DNA from 3 places in the Bacillus sp. JK106 genome. Region 1 is predicted to be linked to each of the others. Evidence: riboswitches for the same ligand, from Rfam matches in the RefSeq annotation. Region 1 holds a riboswitch; each other region holds the start of a gene.

Region 1 (4,188 bases):
CATGCTTTTTCGCTTCTTTCGCGACAAAGTACAAAGGAATCGCCGCCGGATCTGCAAGCGGATCATCAAAGTGCCAGACGATTTTCGGAAGCTCATTCATATACTCCTCAGGAGAAATGACTTTGCTTATATTTTCAATCCCGAGCGCGGCAGCCGTTTCCTTCGCTACGTCAACTTCACTGAAGCCCTGCTGCTCAAAACCGACGGAAAATGTTTTAAGGCTCGGGTGAAATTCTTTCGCAACTGAGACGATAAAAGAAGAGTCAATACCGCCGGATAGAAACGAACCGACAGGAACGTCACTTCTCATGTGAACTTTGACAGAGTCAAAGATTGCGTCTCTGACTTCTTTCACCAATTTATCTTCATCAGACTGAACAGGCTTAAAGTTCGCTTTGAAATATGTTTTAAACGCGATGTCGCCTTCCGGGCGGATCGTAAACTGGCTGCCCGGCTCGACTTTTTTCACTTCAGCGTCAAGCGTGCTCGGTTCAGGAACGAATTGGAAAGACATATATTGCTGTAAAGAAGCTGTATCAAGATCAATACCGTTTTGAGCGGCCATTAAACTCTTTCTTTCAGATGCAAAATATACTTTGTCCCCGATGGTTGTGTAATACAGCGGTTTAATTCCGAACGGGTCTCTCGCGCCGTACATGACGCGGTCAGCCTTGTTCCAGATTAAAAACGCAAACATTCCGCGAAGCTTTGAAGCGGCTTCTTCTTTATAATGACGGTATGTCGCAAGGAGCACTTCGGTATCGGAATCTGTATTGAAAGTGTAGCCTTTCGCTTCAAGCTCTTCTCTCAATTCAATGTAGTTATAGATTTCGCCGTTAAAAATGATCCAATATTTTTCGTCTTCATATGATAAAGGCTGTCCGCCGTTTTCTACGTCAATAATACTGAGCCGTCTGAAGCCGAATCCGACGTGCTCATCATGATAATACCCATCGCTGTCAGGACCGCGGTGAACGATCATTTGGTTCATTTGTTTGATTAGCTCTTCTTGATCTGCGGTTTGAGTTAATGGATGCTTATTAAAAACACCGACAAATCCACACATAGTATAGCCTCCATAAGTGTAATTTTCTAATTGGACCCCCTTTTTATAGACGCTTTGTTACGCCATTGGTTTCACGCTATGTAAAAAATAAGCATGGCAGCATCTACAAAAAGGGAAAGCCGCTTAAGTAAGCGGCTATAAAATTATTCTCCTAGTGCTTCTTTGCGAAGCGCATCCGCCTTGTCAGTACGCTCCCAAGGAAGATCCACATCATGACGTCCGAAGTGGCCGTAAGCAGCTGTCTGCTTATAGATCGGGCGGCGCAGATCAAGCATTTTAATAATGCCGGCAGGTCTCAGGTCGAAGTTATTCCGTACGACTTCGATCAGTTTTTCTTCAGAAGCTTTTCCTGTATCAAATGTATTGATGGAAATAGAAACAGGCTGTGCCACGCCGATCGCGTATGCAAGCTGCACTTCACAAGAATCAGCAAGACCTGCTGCCACGATGTTTTTCGCTACGTATCTCGCAGCGTATGCCGCAGAACGGTCTACCTTCGTCGCATCCTTACCGGAGAATGCGCCGCCGCCGTGACGTGCATATCCGCCGTATGTGTCAACGATGATTTTACGGCCGGTAAGACCCGCATCACCTTGAGGTCCGCCGATTACGAAACGTCCCGTAGGGTTGATGAAGTATTTTGTTTCTTCATCGATCAGTTCCTCAGGCACAACAGGGTTAATGACATGCTCTTTCAGATTGCGCTGAATCTGCTCAAGCGTAATTTCCGGGTGGTGCTGAGTTGAAATGACGATCGCGTCGATGCGGACCGGCTTGTTGTTTTCATCATATTCAACGGTAACTTGCGTTTTGCCGTCAGGGCGAAGGTACGGAAGAATGTCTTCTTTGCGGACTTCGCTCAAACGGCGGGCTAATTTATGCGCCAAAGAGATCGGAAGCGGCATAAGCTCTTTCGTTTCGTTACACGCATAACCGAACATCAGGCCTTGGTCTCCCGCTCCGATTGCTTCGATTTCAGCATCGCTCATTGTGCCTTCACGCGCTTCAAGAGCCTGATCGACACCCATTGCGATATCCGCAGACTGTTCATCAATTGATGTTAAAACAGCGCAAGTCTCCGCATCAAATCCGTATTTGGCGCGTGTGTAGCCGATTTCTTTAATCGTTTCACGGACTGTTTTCGGAATGTCAACGTATGTTGATGTAGTAATCTCTCCGCTTACCAGCACAAGTCCTGTCGTTACAGATGTTTCGCAGGCCACGCGCGCGTTCGGGTCATTTTTTAAAATCTCATCTAAGATACTGTCAGAAATTTGGTCACAGATTTTGTCCGGATGACCCTCAGTAACAGATTCAGATGTAAATAGTCGACGGTTTTTACTCATTCACTTTTCCTCCTGAAAAAAGATCTTTTGCAAGACCTTCTCATATGATACGGAACTCGCTCCCTCTTAATACAATGTCATACTATATCAGAGAATGTTAATTGGCATATTTTATGAAATAAAAAAACCTTTTCCACTCGAGGAAAGGGTTTGGTCTGTGTGCCTTTCACTCTTATCGCTCAAGGAAAATATTAAACCTTGCATCAGGTTAGCACCTTGGTTTCCCACAGTGTTTTCACCTGCTTTTTTACAGAGAAACCGGTTGCTGGGCTTCATCGGGCCTGTCCCTCCGCCAGCTCGGGATAAGAGTATCCGCTCAATGAAATATCTTATCGTAAAAGGGCGGAAAGTGTCAATATGAATTAAAGCGATTGCGCGCCTTTATTTCGGGAAGCAATGGAAAAACACAAACAAAAAACCGCAAATAGTATAGACTATTTTCAGATATATGTTATACTAATTCCACATTCAGCGAAATACAAATAAACCGGCAAAGGAAGGTTTTTATGAAATTAGTTGATTTAACCGCAGATCTTCAAGCATTACTTGCAAGTCCGAATGTGCATCATAATTTATCGGCTCCAAAACTTACCGAAAAAGTAATCAGCCGAAATGAAGGAACGCTGACATCAACGGGCGCCGTACGCGCCACCACCGGCGCATATACAGGCCGGTCACCTAAAGATAAATTTATCGTCCGTGAACAAAGCACAGAAAATCAAATTGATTGGGGCGCGGTGAATCAGCCCATTTCTGAAGAGGCGTTTGAAAAGCTGTACGCCAAAGTCGTCAGCTACTTAAAACAGCGGGATGAACTGTTTGTGTTTGAAGGATTCGCGGGAGCGGATGAAAAATACAGACTGCCGATTACGGTCGTAAATGAATTTGCGTGGCACAATTTATTCGCGCGCCAGCTGTTTATCAGACCGGAAACGGATGAAAGAGACCCGCAAGCGCAGCCTTTCACCATTCTCTCAGCTCCGCATTTTAAAGCAGACCCGGAGACGGACGGCACGCATTCGGAAACATTTATCATTGTCTCTTTCGAAAAGCGCGTCATTTTAATCGGCGGCACCGAATACGCCGGAGAAATGAAAAAATCAATATTCTCCATTATGAACTTCCTGCTTCCGCAGCAGGATATACTGCCGATGCACTGTTCAGCCAACGTCGGTGAAAAAGGCGATGTCGCCCTGTTTTTCGGCCTTTCCGGCACAGGGAAAACGACGCTTTCAGCCGATGCGGACCGCAAACTGATCGGAGATGACGAGCACGGCTGGTCAGATTCCGGCGTTTTCAACATTGAAGGCGGATGTTACGCTAAATGTATCAATCTGAGCAAGGAAAAAGAACCGCAGATTTTTCGTGCGATCCGCTTCGGGTCTGTTCTTGAGAATGTCGTGCTTGATGAAAAAACGGGTGAAGCGGATTACGACAATTCCTTCTACACGGAAAACACAAGAGCCGCATATCCGATTGAGATGATCGGCAATATCGTGCAGCCTAGCATTGCCGGCCATCCGCAGGCGATCGTCTTTCTAACGGCGGACGCATTCGGCGTGCTTCCTCCGATCAGCAAACTGACGAAGGAACAGGCGATGTATCACTTCTTAAGCGGGTACACCAGTAAACTCGCGGGAACCGAACGCGGCGTGACATCTCCGCAAACGACTTTCTCGACGTGCTTCGGTTCACCGTTCCTTCCGCTTCCGGCACATGTATATGCCGAAATGCTCGGGCGTAAAATCGACGAACACGGCGTTCAAGTCTTCCTGG
Region 2 (4,188 bases), on a different contig from region 1:
GCAATGGCGTACTTGATCAAACATCCGGACATCAAACACGGAACGATCCGGGTCGCGTTCACGCCCGATGAAGAAATCGGCAGAGGCCCTCACAAATTCGATGTCGGCCGCTTCAACGCCGCATTCGCCTACACGATAGACGGAGGCCCCCTCGGCGAACTGCAATATGAAAGCTTTAACGCAGCCGCCGCAAAGCTTACTTGTTACGGAAAAAGCGTCCACCCGGGAACGGCGAAAAACAAAATGGTCAACGCTTCAAAAATCGCGATGGAATTTCATCACGCGCTGCCGAAAGAAGAAGCGCCGGAATATACGGAAGGGTATGAAGGCTTCTATCATTTACTTTCCATGGACGGAGACGTTTCTGAAGCCGCCCTGTCGTACATCATCAGAGACTTTGACAGAGACCGCTTTGCAGAACGAAAAGAATATATGCAGAAAACCGCCGATGCGCTAGCGGCCAAATACGGCAAGGAAAGCATCAAGCTTGAACTGCGTGATCAATATTACAACATGAGAGAAAAAATCGAACCGGTCAAAGAGATAGTCGATGTCGCGTATCAAGCCATGAAAAACCTCGACATCGAACCGATTATCGAACCGATCCGGGGCGGAACCGACGGCTCACAGCTCTCTTACATGGGACTGCCGACACCGAACGTTTTCACGGGCGGCCAAAACTTCCACGGAAAATATGAATACATTTCCGTCGATCATATGGAAAAGGCGGTAAACGTCATTGTTGAAATCGCCAGGCTCTTTGAAGAGCGCGCTTAAAACCAAAGCCCCCTGCTTTGGTTTTTTTCTTTCACATGAAACCTTTCCTTCTTTCTTTCCGTATATAAGGTATGAAATGGAAAGAAGGAGTGAAGACTATGGCAAGAGGGACTGTAGCGAAAGAATTGAAAAAAACCTTAAAAGACCCGCGTGTACTGGAGACAAAATCAAACCCTTTTAAAAAACTGCGGAAAATGTTCAAACGATTTTTTTAAGATAACATCTCGTTTTCTTTAAAAAAATAAAGAAAGCGCTGTCAACTCGCAGTCATCTGTTAGAAGCAGTTATTTTGCATATCATAAGGTTTTTTAGGGTACTGAATAACACAAGGCAAACGAAAACACTGAAGTAGTTAATTAGACACTTACAAAAAATAGTGAAAAAGTTATATAAACGATGATCATCCATCAGCCGATACAATCTATAGAACCACAACAAGAGCAAAATTTCTTCAACCCATAGTCATTTTTACGGAAAATGACGTTATTTTTTAAAAAAGTGACAATTGTTTGAATACTTTTCGTTTGTTTTTTCGTACAATAATAATACCAAAACTTTTTTTGGGAGGTATGTAAAATGATGCTACTTATTTTCGCTGCTTTGACAGGGTATCTTGTTTTCTCTTTCAGTAAGGACAACCGCCGGAAAACGCCAAAGACAAGCCCGCTGGTGACAGCTGCCGACACGAATAACATCATTGATTTAAATGCGATCCGTCAAAAACGCCGGATGCCGCTATCATAAAAACGACAGCTGCCGCAAAATCGGCAGCCTTTTTTTATGCACCCGGCCGATATGAAACCTTCCGCCTCCTTTTTTCGTACAACATAAAAAAGGAGTTTTTTTATGTACCATTTTTACATCAAAGAGCGAATGTTTACGTTTAAGAATCGTTTTCAAGTGTTTCTTGAAAGCGGAAAAGAAGTCTACAATGTTGAAGGAAAGCTGTTTTCATTCGGTGATGAACTGAAGCTGACTGATTTGGACGGCCGCACGCTCGCCAGCGTCAATCAGAAACTGATGTCGCTCGTTCCCCGTTACGAGATTTCCGTCAGCGGCAAACCCGTCTGCCAAGTCATCAAGAAAGTCACGTTTTTCAAACCGAAATTTGAAATTTCCGGGGTCGGCTGGGACCTTACCGGCGATGTGTGGGGGCGGAATTTTCAAGTGACAGACGGAAAATCAAACCGGATGACCGTCACCAAATCATGGATGAGCTGGGGCGATTCCTATCATTTGCAGATTGAAAAGGAAGAGGATATTGCTCTTTGTCTTGCGATCGCCATCGTGATAGATATGATTCTATTTGAGGGTGACAAATAAAAATATTTATCGAAATATATTGACAATATGAGAAAACATACTAAGATTAGAGTATTACAGTTTATTCTGAAAAATAGCATATTTCCTTATCAAGAGAGGTGGAGGGACTGGCCCTATGATACCCGGCAACCGCTGTTCAGCAGAATGGTGCTAAATCCTGAAGATAAGGTTGAGATTTGCGGACGCAAGCTCTTCCCTATCCGAGGGAAGAGTTTTTTTATATTTCATCAGGAAAGAAGGAATCGTTCATGTCACAGCAAAACACAGAACAACCATTGCATACTCTTCTAAGAAAAAACCCGCCGTTTCGCGCAGATCAGGTCGGAAGCCTGCTGCGGCCGGCGGCTGTGAAGCAAGCCCGCCTGCAAAGAGCGGCAGGTGAGATTTCAGCAGAACAGCTGCGCGAAATCGAAAACAGAGAAATCATCCGCAGCGTGGAAAAGCAGAAAGAAACCGGCCTCAATGTCGTGACTGACGGCGAATTCCGCCGTGCCTGGTGGCATTTTGATTTTCTCGAAAATTTAGACGGGGTTGAGGCATTTACGCCTGAAAGCGGCATTCAGTTTCACAACGTACAGACGAAAGCGCGCGGCATTAAAGTAACGGGAGATATTGATTTTTCTCAGCATCCGATGCTCGAAGATTATAAATTCCTGCACAGCATTGCCGGCGATGCTGTTCCAAAAATGACGATTCCAAGCCCGAATATGCTGTTTTTCCGCGGAAAATTGGAAAAAGCGGCGTATCAGAATGATTACAAACAATTTCAGCACGATGTGTCAAAAGCGTATAAAAAAGCGATTCAAGCTTTCTATGACGCCGGGTGCCGCTACCTTCAGCTTGATGACACCGCATGGGCCGTTTTCTTATCGGAAGCGGGGCTTCGTCAGATTGAAGATTTCGGCACAACGCCGGATGAGCTGCGCAAGCTGTTTGCCGCTTCCATTAATGACGCGATCAAGGACCGCCCTGACGATCTGAAGGTTACGATGCATATCTGCCGCGGCAACTTCCAATCCACATGGACGGCTGAAGGCGGCTATGATGCAGCGGCTGAAACGATTTTTGACGGGCTTGACCTTGACGGATTGTTCCTGGAATATGATGATTCCCGCTCCGGCGGCTTTGAACCGCTCCGCTATGTCAAACGCTCTGATCTTCAGCTTGTGCTTGGATTGATTACATCAAAACATGGCGAACTTGAAGACAAGGACGCGATTAAACGCCGGATTGAAGAAGCTTCACAATATGTCAACCTGGATCAGCTTTGCCTCAGCCCGCAATGCGGATTCGCCTCCACTGAGGAAGGAAACCTGATCACAGAAGAACAGCAATGGGCGAAACTTCGTCATGTCGTCAACATTGCCGGTGAAGTCTGGAAATAAAAAAAAGACACGCGATCAGCGTGTCTTTTCTGTTTACAGAGGACCGGTTCCGATTAAAATATCGATATCTATCGTAATATCCGCCGCTTTCCGGCTGATAAACCGCCGGATGCTTTCATCAGTACATTTCCATGTTAAGGGCGTCATTTTCACAAGCCGCTCAAGGTCAGGCTGCAATAAGGTCTTCGTGTAACACAGCCGTTTGCGCTCAAAGGTTTGAAAGCCCGCTTGGAATCGTCCGGCCGCAGAATCGGCGGTGTCATTCCGCCGAGGACTGTCTCCGAAGAAGAATTCCCTTACTTCCTTCAAATAATCACGCCGCGGCACCGCTTTAATGACTGTGCCGCCCTTTCGTAAAAGCCTGCTGCATTCCTTGTAATTCCAAGGTGATAAAACAGACATCACGATATCAAAACAGCTGTCGGCAAACGGCGCATCCGCCACATCAGCGACGGCAAAAACAAAATGATCCCCGAAGGCCTTTGCGGCATGCAGCACACCTTCTTTCGAGAGATCAATGCCGATTCCCGTCACGGAAAAAGCGGGCTGAAGCCATTTGCATACGGCGGCTAAATGAGTGCCTTCTCCGCATCCCGCATCCAATATCGCCGCCGTTGTTTGCGGAGATTGAATGCGGCTGATGATGGCGGCGATCTCCTTTTGAACCGGCCCAAAAAATTCCCGGCTGTCAAAAAGAGCGCGT
Region 3 (4,188 bases), on a different contig from region 1:
CCTGAAACGCCCGATTACGACAGACGGCGAAAAAGTCACTGTCGGCTTTAAAGAAGACCAATTCGAAAAATATTGGATGTAATGCCAGGTTCAAAGAATTATGGTATCTTCTTATTATAAGAAAAAAATGGAGGGATTTAGATGAGCACACCGAAAGATATGCGTTATTCCAAAGAGCACGAATGGGTCAAAGTTGAGGACGGAAAAGCCCGTATCGGGATTACACATTTCGCGCAAGCCGAACTTGGCGACATCGTATTTGTCGAGCTTCCGGAAGTCGGCGCCGAAATTAAAGCGGACGAGCCATTCGGCAGCGTGGAATCCGTCAAAACCGTATCCGAACTGTACGCACCGATTAACGGAACGGTGACGGAAGTGAACGAAGACCTTGATGACAGTCCTGAATTCGTAAACGAGTCTCCGTATGAAAAAGCGTGGATGATCGTCGTGGAACCGGCTGATGCTGAAGAAATCGAAAACCTCATGACTTCTGAGCAATATGACGAAATGACACAGGAAGACTGATCGGATAGCAAAGGGGCCATTTGGACACTCTATCTGTAACGGGAGGTGTCTAAAATGGCTTTTGATAAACAAAAGGTCGATGTGACGGAGAACGTCACGGGCCGCTTTCAAAACGGCCGGTTTTCCTTGTTTCATGAAAATGAAGCCATCGGCGAGATGACAGGCATGGACCAGTACGAGCTCAAACAGGGCTTTTCATTTGAAAATCAAAAATTTTATAAAACAGCCGATGTCATAAACGGCAGCGATCCGAAATATGTCGATTGCGATTATGAGAATGGCTGGTGTTAACAGTTGGCGGTGAATTTCACTGCCTTCTTTTTCAATCTGACGCTAAAACAATCGGCAGGTGACGCGCTTATGTACAACGGAGATGAAAAGGTCATTATCGTAGAAGGAAAATCTGATAAAATCAAAGTCAGGGAAGTGCTCATCGAACCCGCGGAAATCGTCTGTACAAACGGGACGATCGGCCAAACCGAACTGGAAGATTTGGCGGACCGCCTGTTTGACAGAGACGTCTATATTTTAACGGACGCAGATGACTCCGGAGAAAAACTAAGAAAACAGCTGAAACGGGAGCTTCCCGAAGCGCGACATATTTATATAGACAGAACATACAGGCAAGTCGAGTCGTGCCCGGGCCATCATCTCGCATCTGTGCTGATCAGAGCCGGCTTTGATGCTGACACTGTATTTTTGAAAAAGAACGACCTGAGGTGGTAATCATGAAAGAACTCCAAGAAAATGAACTCGAATCGATTCAGGATGACGTTTATCTCCTGTATTTGTACACCCCGTTTTGCGGCACATGCCAGCTGGCGTCCAAAATGCTTACTGTCGTCGAAGAAATGCTGCCCGGCGCCGCCTTCTATAAAAACAACGTGAATTATTCCCCCGCATTCGCCAAAGCCTATCAGATTGAAAGCGTTCCGTGCTTTTTGCTGTTTAAAGGCGGAGAGCTTGTTGAGAAAGGATACGCCTTCCGCTCCGTTTCCTATTTATATGAGCTGATTAAACAAAAAACATCGCAAACGTTCCCGATGTGACAATATTTACAGGAAAATGTCGTGCGGTTTATAAAGGGTTCTGTCCGTTAAAAAGAGAAAGTGTATGTATGGCCATTAAAACGGGAGGTTATACGAGTGGAGAAAATAGAAGTTTCAGAGAATGACGGACAGCATCTGTTTTTGAAACCGCTATTAAATGCCTCAACGCTGCTGATTACATTCCAAGGAGAAACAGAAGCCTTAACGGTCTCAATTAACGGACAGGGAGAAATGAGAAAAACGTCGGCTTCAAAGGAGAAATCTAATTTGACCTTTTACGGAAACCAGACGGAAATCATCCATCTCCTGCATGGTGATGTCTCTTTGCAAAAGCTTATCCAAAGCGGAAAACTCAAAGTGAAAGGATCATTCAGAGCCCTGCTGAAGCTGGAGGCCATCCTCTGGCTGACAAACGGATTTTTTCAGGCGATCAGTAAACGGCCGTAACTGCCAATCTACTATGTGACAATAGCTTCCAATATTTATTTTATTGACTTTTTATCATTCGCCGTGCTATTCTACAGTAAGAATTTCCGGACGAAAATACGATATGTTTTCTCTTATCAAGAGAGGTGGAGGGAAGTGCCCTATGAAGCCCGGCAACCATCAACAATGTTGAAATGGTGCCAATTCACTCGAAGCGGTCTGCTTTGAAAGATGAGAGAAAGGCCTTTTTCAATAAGCCTTTCTGCTCATTTTTGCAGAAAGGCTTTTCTTTTGCGGAGAAACCCGGAAGATTTCTTAGAATAGTGTAAGGCGGGTGATTGCTTTGATCCATCTTCAAAATGTTTCAAAAATTTACAAAGCGAAGCATGGGGATGTCAATGCTGTCCAAGATGTCACTCTTGATATCAAAAAGGGCGAAATATTTGGAATTATAGGATATAGCGGAGCTGGTAAAAGTTCCTTAATCCGTCTCCTGAACGGCCTTGAAAAGCCGACGTCGGGAACCGTGGAAGTCGCGGGGACGGAATTAAATAAAGTAAGCAGCCGCGGGCTGAGAAAAGCGCGCCAGGAAATCAGCATGATCTTCCAGCATTTTAACCTTTTGTGGTCGCGCACCGTCCGGGAGAACATTATGTTCCCGCTGGAAATCGCCGGCGTGAAAAAAAGTGAACGGGTCCGCCGCGCTGATGAATTGATTAAACTGGTCGGATTAGAGGGGAAAGAAAAATCTTATCCGTCGCAGCTGAGCGGCGGTCAAAAGCAGCGTGTCGGCATCGCCCGGGCGCTCGCCAATAATCCGAAAGTCCTTCTGTGCGATGAAGCGACATCAGCGCTCGATCCGCAGACGACCGATTCAATTTTGGATCTTTTATCCGATATAAATGACAGACTCGGTCTGACGATCGTGCTCATTACCCATGAAATGCACGTCATCCGAAAAATCTGCAACAGAGTCGCCGTCATGGAAAACGGGAAAGTCGTTGAAGAAGGCGAAGTACTTCAAGTTTTCAGAAACCCGCGCGAACCGATGACCAAGCGTTTCGTTCAGCAGGTGACAGAACCTGAAGAGACGAAAGAAACCATCCAGCATTTTCTGCAGGAAACAGCGACAGGGAAAACGATTCAGCTTTCATTTGTCGGGCAGGCCGCCGAGCAGCCCCTCATTACGGAAATGATCCGAAACTTTGATGTGGACGTCAATATTCTGCAGGGGAAAATTTCACAGACGAAGGACGGAGCCTACGGTTCATTATTCATTCATATTGACGGTCAGGAAAAAGAAGTAGAAAACGTGATCCGGTTCATCAAAGACAAACAGGTAGAAGCAGAGGTGATCACAAATGTTTGAAAAATGGTTCCCGAACGTTGATATAACCGAGCTGTGGACGGCCACATACGAGACCCTTTATATGACGGTTATCGCTTTAGTTTTTTCATTTATCATCGGAGCGATTCTCGGTCTTCTGCTCTTTTTAACGGGCAAGGGAAGCTTATGGGAAAATAAAATCATTAACACCGTGATTGCGGCGGTCGTTAATATTTTCAGATCTATTCCGTTTCTTATTTTAATTATTCTGCTTCTCGGCTTTACTAAGATTTTGGTCGGATCGATTTTAGGACCGAATGCCGCATTGCCGGCGCTGATTATCGGCTCCGCGCCGTTTTACGCCCGTCTTGCGGAAATTGCGCTCCGGGAAGTCGATAAAGGAGTCATCGAAGCTGCCAGATCAATGGGAGCAAAGACATCGACGATTATCTTCAAAGTGCTGATTCCTGAATCAATGCCTGCGTTAATATCAGGCATCACCGTGACGGCCATCGCCCTGATCGGATCTACCGCCATTGCCGGCGCCATCGGTTCAGGCGGACTCGGAAACCTTGCATATGTAGAAGGCTACCAGTCCAATAATACGGATGTAACGTTTGTAGCGACAGTATTTATACTCATCATCGTCTTTATCATTCAGATTATCGGTGATGTAATTACAAATATAATAGACAAAAGATAAGGGAGGATTTACATTGAAAAAGATTGTATTAAGTGCGCTGCTGCTTGTGTTCGCGGGAGTTTTAGCCGCCTGCGGATCAAACGGCTCGAATAAAAAGGAAATCGTTGTCGCCGCGACAAAAACACCGCATGCTGAAATCTTAAAAGAAGCGGAACCGC

Evidence for each region. Region 1 has a riboswitch for S-adenosylmethionine ahead of metK (methionine adenosyltransferase). Riboswitches for the same ligand answer to the same signal wherever they lie in the genome.
Region 2: it holds a riboswitch for S-adenosylmethionine, as region 1 does, so the genes downstream of both, ACWJJS_RS01070 (5-methyltetrahydropteroyltriglutamate--homocysteine S-methyltransferase) here and metK (methionine adenosyltransferase) in region 1, are expected to answer to the same signal.
Region 3: it holds a riboswitch for S-adenosylmethionine, as region 1 does, so the genes downstream of both, metN (methionine ABC transporter ATP-binding protein MetN) here and metK (methionine adenosyltransferase) in region 1, are expected to answer to the same signal.

The regions. Positions count from the first base shown of each region.
Region 1 is NZ_JBSJQC010000003.1:922,186-926,373, forward strand. It holds gene asnB (asparagine synthase (glutamine-hydrolyzing)) at 1-1,066, opposite strand, end outside; gene metK (methionine adenosyltransferase) at 1,210-2,412, opposite strand; SAM riboswitch class I at 2,582-2,721, opposite strand; gene pckA (phosphoenolpyruvate carboxykinase (ATP)) at 2,919-4,188, shown strand, end outside.
Region 2 is NZ_JBSJQC010000001.1:207,588-211,775, reverse strand. It holds gene pepT (peptidase T) at 1-777, shown strand, start outside; gene ACWJJS_RS01080 (hypothetical protein) at 1,354-1,521, shown strand; gene ACWJJS_RS01075 (LURP-one-related/scramblase family protein) at 1,624-2,100, shown strand; SAM riboswitch class I at 2,184-2,270, shown strand; gene ACWJJS_RS01070 (5-methyltetrahydropteroyltriglutamate--homocysteine S-methyltransferase) at 2,349-3,485, shown strand; gene ACWJJS_RS01065 (methyltransferase domain-containing protein) at 3,519-4,188, opposite strand, start outside.
Region 3 is NZ_JBSJQC010000001.1:856,433-860,620, forward strand. It holds gene ACWJJS_RS04465 (arsenate reductase family protein) at 1-82, shown strand, start outside; gene gcvH (glycine cleavage system protein GcvH) at 142-525, shown strand; gene ACWJJS_RS04475 (YusG family protein) at 580-816, shown strand; gene ACWJJS_RS04480 (toprim domain-containing protein) at 886-1,251, shown strand; gene ACWJJS_RS04485 (thioredoxin family protein) at 1,254-1,574, shown strand; gene ACWJJS_RS04490 (SCP2 sterol-binding domain-containing protein) at 1,671-2,021, shown strand; SAM riboswitch class I at 2,132-2,238, shown strand; gene metN (methionine ABC transporter ATP-binding protein MetN) at 2,344-3,369, shown strand; gene ACWJJS_RS04500 (methionine ABC transporter permease) at 3,362-4,030, shown strand; gene metQ (methionine ABC transporter substrate-binding lipoprotein MetQ) at 4,044-4,188, shown strand, end outside.